DNA from 3 places in the Sporosarcina sp. NPDC096371 genome. Region 1 is predicted to be linked to each of the others. Evidence: riboswitches for the same ligand, from Rfam matches in the RefSeq annotation. Region 1 holds a riboswitch; each other region holds the start of a gene.

The links. A riboswitch is a leader RNA that binds a small molecule or an ion and turns the genes downstream of it on or off. The one in region 1 is predicted to bind thiamine pyrophosphate.
Region 2: linked by a shared signal. The riboswitch ahead of ACIQ0H_RS05980 (YkoF family thiamine/hydroxymethylpyrimidine-binding protein) and the one ahead of tenA (thiaminase II) in region 1 are both predicted to bind thiamine pyrophosphate.
Region 3: linked by a shared signal. The riboswitch ahead of ACIQ0H_RS03165 (ABC transporter substrate-binding protein) and the one ahead of tenA (thiaminase II) in region 1 are both predicted to bind thiamine pyrophosphate.

The regions. Positions count from the first base shown of each region.
Region 1 covers NZ_JBIWFE010000004.1:240,661-243,766, reverse strand. Annotated here, with positions in the region: gene thiM (hydroxyethylthiazole kinase) at 1-754, opposite strand, end outside; gene tenA (thiaminase II) at 754-1,443, opposite strand; TPP riboswitch at 1,728-1,833, opposite strand; gene ACIQ0H_RS12755 (DUF3238 domain-containing protein) at 1,950-3,106, shown strand, end outside.
Region 2 covers NZ_JBIWFE010000002.1:6,251-9,356, forward strand. Annotated here, with positions in the region: gene ACIQ0H_RS05975 (ECF transporter S component) at 1-539, opposite strand, end outside; gene ACIQ0H_RS05980 (YkoF family thiamine/hydroxymethylpyrimidine-binding protein) at 541-1,146, opposite strand; TPP riboswitch at 1,226-1,332, opposite strand; gene ACIQ0H_RS05985 (hypothetical protein) at 1,428-1,859, opposite strand; gene ACIQ0H_RS05990 (methylated-DNA--[protein]-cysteine S-methyltransferase) at 1,988-2,503, opposite strand; gene ACIQ0H_RS05995 (bifunctional transcriptional activator/DNA repair enzyme AdaA) at 2,490-3,071, opposite strand.
Region 3 covers NZ_JBIWFE010000001.1:690,668-693,773, reverse strand. Annotated here, with positions in the region: gene nagE (N-acetylglucosamine-specific PTS transporter subunit IIBC) at 1-756, shown strand, start outside; gene ACIQ0H_RS03170 (hypothetical protein) at 1,315-1,443, opposite strand; TPP riboswitch at 1,627-1,735, shown strand; gene ACIQ0H_RS03165 (ABC transporter substrate-binding protein) at 1,860-2,825, shown strand; gene ACIQ0H_RS03160 (thiamine-binding protein) at 2,838-3,106, shown strand, end outside.

The DNA.
Region 1 (3,106 bases):
TTGTCAGCCTCCCAAGATAAAGTGCATTCAAAAGTTGTACAGCAAAATCGCCAGGGCCCGCTGCCTTTTCAGCAGCCAGTTCGCCCACCTTTTTATAAAAAGTCAATGCAGTTGCCACGGCTTCTAACTCGTTTTCATGCTCCACCGCTAAAAATGCTCCCGCGACTGCACTCAGTAGACAGCCTGCGCCGGTTATTTTGGACAGTAGGGGATGCCCCCCTGTAATCGAAATCGTTTTGTTGCCGTCGGTCACAATATCGACTGCGCCGGTAACAGCGACGATGCAGTGATACCTCACGGCAACTTCCTCTGCCAGTGCTTTTACATCCACATCGCCTTGGCCCGCATCGACGCCTTTCGATTGCCATTTCACGCCTGCGATCGCTGCAAGTTCACCCGCATTACAGCGGATAAGGGTTAGAACGACTTCATCCAAAATCTCCAAGACGGACGCCTTGCGAAAAGCGGTCGCGCCCGCACCGACGGGATCAAGGATGACGGGTTTGCCATGTGCATTGGCGCTTTTTCCTGCTAGCAGCATGGCTTTGACGGTATCTTGTTTCAGTGTGCCGATATTCAAAACGGTACAAGACGACACGCTGGCAATTTCGGCGGCTTCTTCTACCGCATCTGCCATGACGGGTGATGCACCAAGCGCCAGTAATCCGTTTGCTTGGAAATTGGCAACGACAATGTTGGTCATGCAATGCACGAGTGGTTGTTCTTCACGTAATTTTTGTAAGAGACCGTCCATTATTGGCTCGCCACCACGTCGTAAGAGTGGATGGCCCAGTCTTGTTTGGTCCAAGCCATTTCCCAGAACTGCCATTCATAATAGCTACTTTTCCGGAAATGTTCTTTCAGTTCATTGCGTCTCTCAGGTGAGACAGCTTCTGCTAATTCATTCATCCGGTAAACTTGTTCTTTTACCAGCGTTTCAAACCACTCAGAACTGTACGTTTGAATCCATTTATCATAAACAGGGTGATTTGGTTTGGCGTCTTTTAGCCGTTCACCAATTTCATAATACAACCAGTAACACGGTAACAATGCGGCGAGGACGTCTGCTAAATCACCTTCGTGTGCTGCACGATACATATGCGAAACGTATTGATAAGCCGTCGGTGCGGGCTGAAATGTTGCACGCTCTTCTTCGGTGATGTCTAACATGCCGAAAAAGGACTCATGCAAGGACATTTCCGCACTACATGTTCGTTCTGCATGTGCCGCAAAACGTTGAGTCGTCTTCAAATCTTTTGCTTTCACAGCACCAAGCGCCTGGATTTTCGCAAAATGTGATAAATAATAAGAATCCTGTTGCACGTAAAATTTGAACACATCTAGTGGCAACGTACCTTCCGCAATGCCTTTGACAAACGGATGGTCAAAGCTCCCTTGCCATAATGCATCACATTCCGACCGTACTTCTTCACAAAATGTCATCCTGTCCACTCCCCATCTCTTTTTTTTGAAAATTAAATACGCCTTGGCGTATTTGCGTCCAGATTTTGAATTGAGCTTGAGGCCTACAGGATGTAGGTCATGCAGTTGTTGCGACAGGAAGTCGCGAACTTAGACTGCCTTCTTAACTCCCCTCAAAATCTGTGACATCCGCCGGCGGCTTTAATTTTATTCAGCGGGGTTTGAATTCCCGCTGAATAAAATTAAAAAAGGCCGCCCCCTAATATAGCTCAGGAAGCGGCCCACGATGGTTTGGTTAATAGAATAACAGCGCGGTCCCACTTCCCTACGCTGGTATGATCCAGATCAGGTTCCAAGGGTCCGCATATCCATATGCGTCTCAGCCTTAATAAGACTCCCCTAGTGGCGATAAACAATTCAATTTTCAACATAACTATAACACAAGTTTGATTATTGGCAAGACTTACATATGCGATGTTTAGTAGTTGGTTAAGAACCGCACACTTGAAATAAGGAGGCGGAACGTAATGTTTTTTGAAATTAAAAACGTTGTGCATCAAGCGGATCTCATTTATTTTTCATGGAATGATGTGGGTGGAATCTACCACGTTTATAAAGATACTGAGCATGTGTACGAAGGGACTGTGCCGGAGTTTAGCGATGGCGATTTTAAGCATGCGAAGCTTTACAACTACGCGATTGAGCGTGTGGAAAACGGGGAAGTGGTCGAGGTAATTGCGCTACAGACCTCAGCGTTTGCGGAGCACAAGAATAAGGATAACCCCCTTCAATCGCTCGTCATGACAACCATCGTTGCAAAGACGCAAATCGCGTTGTCCTGGGAGGAAATGACCGATGTGGAGGAGTATGATGTGTTTCGCAATGATATATATATGACAACAGTGACAACGAATGGCTACATTGATCGAGACTTTTCATTGGATGAAACATACCGATATACCATTCGTTCAAAGCGTCCGCTTTCGAAGTCGGAAGATCGATTTAATATCAGCAAGTCGATGGTCACGACAGTTTTTGGTGTGCTAAATCCTGTTTCATCGAAAGAAGCTGCAGCGGTTGAAGTGTTCTCTGTCATGAAGTGGATTGCGAAACCGCAAGAATTGTTGACGCCTATTCAAGATCGGTTGCGTCGTCCGAATGTGGAGCGCTGGAAATTCCGCTACTCCACATTTTTAGCAGATAAATGGGTCAAGAACCCAAATATATTATCGAAGAATCATTACTTCCAAGGGGATGACAGAGGGTTTGATGTGAATGGGGATAGCTTTCGAACCCGAGTAGATATAGAGCTAGCTTATGATCAAGCGCGAGCACCGCTAACGTTTACGAAGACAGTTGGCCCTTCGATTGCCTATAGCCGATGGAAGCAATGTCGCGGACAAGCCACTGCCTCGCATGAGGGGATACGCTTGAAGAGGTTGGACCATGGATCAGGGGAGTCGGGATTTCACGTCACCCATGCGGTTGGTAATCCGCTAACGACTGCACCCGCAATCGACTATGAAGTCCAAGCGGTTTTGCGGCGGGATGGTACGTTTGACATGACGGGCTATCATGACCAAGCTCCCCATCATGAAATTTATATGGCGCGCGGGGAAGGCGGAAATTGGCTACCCATTCATCAGGTAGAAAGTAAAGGACTCGCGTGGATGTCACGGGTGAT
Region 2 (3,106 bases), on a different contig from region 1:
CCACGCAGTGCTCCCATCGCAAGAAGACCATCAGATACCCACTTTCCACCAAGCCCCGCAATAAGCGCTCCACTTATGACACGTAGTCCAAACATTAAAGCTAAATAAGTAGGAGAGAGCGCCGCATAACCTGAAACCAAAAAGCCAAATGCAAAGCTGAACACTGCTGAACCGACACCTGCAAGAATAAGCACCCATGTATTGAACCGTTTATAACCTGTCGCAGCGAATGCAGCTTCTGCTCCTAATCCTTGGATAAGACCACTCAAAATAAGTCGGGGGCCAACCGCATTGCCAATCATTACTTCAATGGCGGCAGCTACGGTTTCAGATAAGACGGCCGCACCTGGTTTGCGAATGATGTACATACAGATAATTGACACGATAAACCAAATGCCGAAGATCCATTCATAAGCAATAGGGCCGATAAAACCCGCCCAAATATTGCCGACATGAACGAATAGTAAATAGACGACAGCAAACACAACAGCCAACACCGACATCAGCACAACTTCTTTCAGCTTCCAAGACTTCAACATATCAGGCATCCCCTTTATGCGAAGGACTATTGATGCTCATATTGACCGTCATGACGAGATGCCGATGTTCTGTAGTACGTGCTTTGGAAAATGCCTCTTCCAAGAATGCAAAAACTTCATGAATATCCCCGTGTAAGCCGCTAGCATAATGCATACTCGTATTAAAAACACCCTGTTCCTTAGCGCGCTCTACTTCCTTGTAAATGACCGACATATAATCTGGATTGTTCATGGGATACAAAGCAAACTGTGAGGATACATATTGCCGTAAATCTTTCACCAGTGGTTCATTTAACCGAATATCCTCTTTTTCTAAATAAACATCCCCCGCAGAATCGCCAGGGCACCCAACTGAAAAAGTCCCGTTAAAGGCGACATGTGCCCCCGTTTTTGCAGCATGTAGCACAATGGCTTTGGCCGTATCGAAAATATGAATCTCTTTGCCGCGCATCACCGTACTGACGTCATCGGTATGCATCCATACATTGGATGTATCTGCCTCTGATAATGCCCCTTTAATGATGGCTACAAAATTGTCCGCCATTGGATGAAGCGAGAAGCGTAATCCAATAATCGGGCTCGTTCCACAAGAAAATGCTGTTTCCATAACCGTTTCCCCCTATTTTTCTCCACAAAAAAAGCCACATCCGTGAAGATGCAGCCCTCTTGCGCATAGGGAACCTACGGCAAAAGTAACCGCACTTCCCCACGCCAGTATTACCTGGTTCGAGTTATAAGGGATCGAAGCAAAAGCTCTCATCTCAGCCGAAAATAGGCACCCCTAGTGCAGACAACGTATGTGATTTTGAATGTAAAGTACATATTCTGCCGAATTGTCTCCAGCGCATTCAGTGTAAAGGAAGGATTGAATTTTGTAAACTATTAACTTTAAATAGATTTTTTATAGGGGGTCAATCCGTCGATCGTATACTTCCCGTACTCAACTTGCAAAGTCCCGTTCTTCGGTACAAATGCAAGGGAGGGATTTAATGATTGGATCGTTTCAATCACTTTGTTTTGATCGATACTTGTATCTAGTTCATGTTCATGATTGGCAAATCCGAAAAAGAAAGGAGTTGACTCGAATAGTCTGTTGGCTAAGGATACTATATAATCGGTCATTTCCTCGTTGTGATGCCTGTCCGTATCCTGGCCCAATATCATTAACGGGATATCAACCTGTAGTCCAAAATAGCCTTTTCCGAACGCCCAACTGACTAGTATGGATGGTTCTCCTAAGTCTGATTTCAGTTTGATTAGTGGATACTGTTTGTCATGAAAATCATGCATATTTTTATCAATGAGTATCGTTTCATCCAACTGCCCGTCATAGTAAGAACATGTCTGAACTTCACCGATATAACGAATTAAATAATCAACCGTTTCTTAACTATTATTTACGTTATCAAATAGGAAATTGACAATAATGTTTCCACCTACACTCATAATCATTCCCTTTCCAGCTTTAGTAGCTGCTCTTTCATTTCTAAACCACCCCTATAACCCGTCAACTTCCCACTTTTTGCGATGACACGATGACAAGGAACCGTGATTAAGACTGGATTGGCGCCAATCGCAGTCCCGACGGCACGGACCGCGTTTGGTTTTTGAATTTGTTCGGCAATCTCCGTATAGGAAACTGTCTGGCCGTAGGGGATATTTTGCAACGTTTTCCAGACGGCTTGTTGAAATACTGTCCCATGGAGATCCATTGGTAATGTGAACTCTTTACGTCTGCCTTCCAAGTAATCAATTAATTCTATTGCATAAGGTTTTAATCTATTCTCATCTTCCGACAGTACATAAGTAGGGAGCCGTTTTTTCACCCATATGGCAAGCTCTTCGAAGGTAGCGCGTTGTGTACCAACATAACAAAGTCCTTTTGGTGTTGCTGCAATATATATGGTCCATGATTCGTGTGTAAGTAGCATCCAATACACGAAATCCTCACTATTTTTTATCATTTGTTTGTACCTCCATTTGATACTGTTTAGGTGTTTGCCCCGTTCGATTTTTGAATAAAGTGATGAAATAAGGCGTATTAGGAAGACCAACAGTGAAACCAACTTCCGCAATAGATTTACGATTTGTAGAGAGTTCTTTCATCGCATGTGTAATGCGTACTCTTTGGATATATTCGGCGGGTGTTATCCCGGAAACTCTCTTAAAGGTTCTTTGTAAATGATAGGGACTTCCATGACACATGTCTGCTAATATTTCCAACGACAATGGCTCGTGATAATGTGCATGTATAAATTCTTTGATTTGTTCTGTCCATTCCTCATCTGGCAAATCTAGCCCGCCAGGCTTACAACGTTTACAAGGACGAAAACCTTCGGATATGGCCTCATCCACATCGTTGAAAATACGGACGTTCTCTTTTTTAGGATCCCTCGATTTACAAGAGGGGCGGCAACAGATACCCGTTGATGTTACTGCGTAAATAAAAATAGCATCATATGACTGGTCATTTTGCGTAATTGCTTGCCATCGTTCATCAGTCAATTGCAAGACGTCTTCAGTGTTACTCATGGAATCACCTCATTTTTTTGCTAATAAGTATTTAT
Region 3 (3,106 bases), on a different contig from region 1:
TGGGCTAGTACAGGTACGAAAGGCGTTACCGGTATGTACCAAGCAGGTTTCTTCCCAATTATGATGTTTGGATTACCAGCGGCAGCTCTTGCCATGTATCATACTGCTAAAACAAAACGTAAAAAACAAGCTGCTTCTTTAATGTTAGCTGCAGGATTTGCGTCATTCTTCACAGGTGTTACGGAACCACTTGAATTCGCATTTATGTTCCTAGCACCAGCTCTTTATGTTGTCCACGCTGCTTTAACAGGTCTATCTCTATTTGTCGCAGCATCATTCCACTGGACAGCAGGATTTGGATTTAGTGCTGGATTGGTAGACTTTGTATTAAGTTTAAAAATACCTATCGCCAATCTACCACTTATGTTACTTGTTCAAGGTCTAGTATTTGCAGTCATCTACTACGTCCTATTCCGTTTCTTGATTGTCAAATTCAACCTGAAAACTCCAGGTCGTGAAGATGATGAGGATATCCAAGACGACAACGGAGCAGTTGCTTCAGCAGGAGGAAATAAATTCTCTGGTATGGCAGCAACAATTTATGATGGTTTAGGCGGAGACGCAAACGTCACTTCTGTTGATCACTGTGCAACACGCTTACGTATCGAAGTAAAAGATATGAAGAAAGTCGATCAAAAGAAGATTAAAAGCACTGGCGTACCCGGCATCAATGTTGTCGGATCACAAAGTATTCAAGTTATTGTCGGAACAAGCGTACAGTTTGTTGCTGACGAAATTAAGAAAATTAGAAAGTAATAAACCTCTGAAATTTTTAAAAGCAGAAAAACCAGGCTCCTATGCCTGGTTTTTCCTTTTATGGTATATTTCTTGTCGCTACTGGATAAACTATAATTACAGAGACGCGGCACTCCTCTGTCCCGCGTAAATGGGCACTTTCGGCGCAGAGAGTGAAAAATAATCATACGCCCCATCCGACTAGGGATTTACCTAGTAGTGCCGTATTTACATAAGTGTTTACACCAAAACGGATTGTCCTATTGCTGGGACAATCCGTTTTGGTATTCAGCTGACGCCACCTATTATTCAAAAAAGAATGATTCATTTATTTTGATGAGATAGACTTTCAATGCTTTTACATTTATATCACCTTCGATTACCTCTTCTTCATCACTAACCACCTCAAATGGAAGCCTAATGTAAAAATCTTATATTACACTAAACTTCATTTGTGCCGATTGCTAATCAAGCCAAGTATAGAAGAGCATTCCATCTCTATTATTTGAATTGCTGATTTGCTCACGTCTGTTCAACACTACTCTTTGAAAAAAGGTCGTAAAGTTTTCCAGTAAGATTTCATTGGCTAGTTGAAATGGACCAAGTGTTATTTGCTGTTTTTTTAGCTAAATCTTGCATACTTCCGCCAATGAATAGAGGGTCTACAACTATTTCTTCAAGGGAATGAAAAAATTCATTTTTATCCATAGTATCTCCTTTTACAAACAGCCTTTTATCTATCCTATTTAACCACTCGTTGTTCAACTAATCTGCCAGTAAGTGTAACAACTGTTCCAGCATCTGTACAAGCCATTTATTCTGCCCGCTTGACGCATTCACCCGAATGTGGCAGAGTAGTAGATGTACTAATCATAAAAAATTCATACAGTTACAATTATGTGGGGGTACCAGTCGAGCTGGTTGAGATATACTTAGAAAGTATAGACCCTTAGAACCTGATCTGGTTAAGGCCAGCGGAGGGAACATATTCATTAGCTATGCCTATGTTTATGCGTTCTTCGGTTGCCCGGAGGACGCATTTTTGCGTTCTAGGCAATCGTTCTCTCGTAATTGCGTTGAATTTAAAGGGAGGAACAAGATTGAGAAAAGCTTTGTTGTTCATCATGCTCAGCGTCCTATTACTATCGGCATGTAGTACCAATAATGGAAATGAGTCTAAAAAAGAAGGCGAATTGGAGAAGATTCAATTTGTACTCGATTGGACGCCAAATACAAACCATACAGGCCTGTACGTAGCACAGGAAAAAGGTTTTTTTAAAGAACAAGGCCTTGATGTGGAAATTATACTCCCGGGCGAGGCAGGTGCTGACAAGCTCGTTGCAGCAGGTAAAGCCCAATTTGGTATCGGCGCACAAGAATCCCTAACAGAAGCACGTGCCGCAGACATACCACTCGTTTCTATCGCAGCAATTCTCCAACATAATACGTCGGGATTTGCGTCTTTGAAAAAAGCGGGTATTGAATCCCCAAAAGATTATGAAGGAAAAACGTATGGAGGTTGGGGTGCCCCCGTCGAGCAGGCCGTTATCACTTCACTAATGGAAAAAGAACAAGCAGATGCTAAAAAAGTGGACCACATCAACATCGGTAGTTCAGACTTTTTCACGGCAGTTGAACGTGATATTGACTTCGCATGGATTTACTATGGTTGGACAGGGATTGAGGCCGAACTGCGTGGCATCGACTTAAATATGCAATATCTAAAAGACTTCTCCGATAAACTCGACTATTACACACCTGTCATTACGACCAATGAAAAAATGATTAAGAACAATCCGGACACAGTCCGTGCTTTTGTCAAAGCCGTTGCGAAAGGCTATGACTTCTCCATTAGCAATCCAGATGAGGCAGCATCGATTTTAATGAAGGCTGTTCCTGACCTTGACGAAGAACTTGTCAAAGCGAGTCAGCAATGGATTTCATCTAAATATCAAGACGATGCACCTCGTTGGGGTGAACAAAAGATTGAGATTTGGCAAGACTATGCAGACTGGATGACAGAAAACGACTTACTTGACGGTGATTTTATCGCTAAAGATGCATTTACCAATGAATTTCTACCCAAATAAGGAGGAACAACAATGACAAACGCGCTTGTTAGTATTCAAATCATACCGAAAATGCCCAATGGAGAAGATGTGATTCCCTTGGTGGATGCCGCCATTGCAGTCATTGACGAAGCTGGCGTCCCTTATCAAGTATCACCACTGGAAACGACAATGGAAGGTGATTTAACAGAACTCCTGGAAATTGTGCAAAAAATGAATGAGCGGATGATAGAAAAAGGCTCGCTCAGCATCATTTCTCAAGTGAAAATATTTTATAAGCCAGACGGTGCTTCCATGGACAA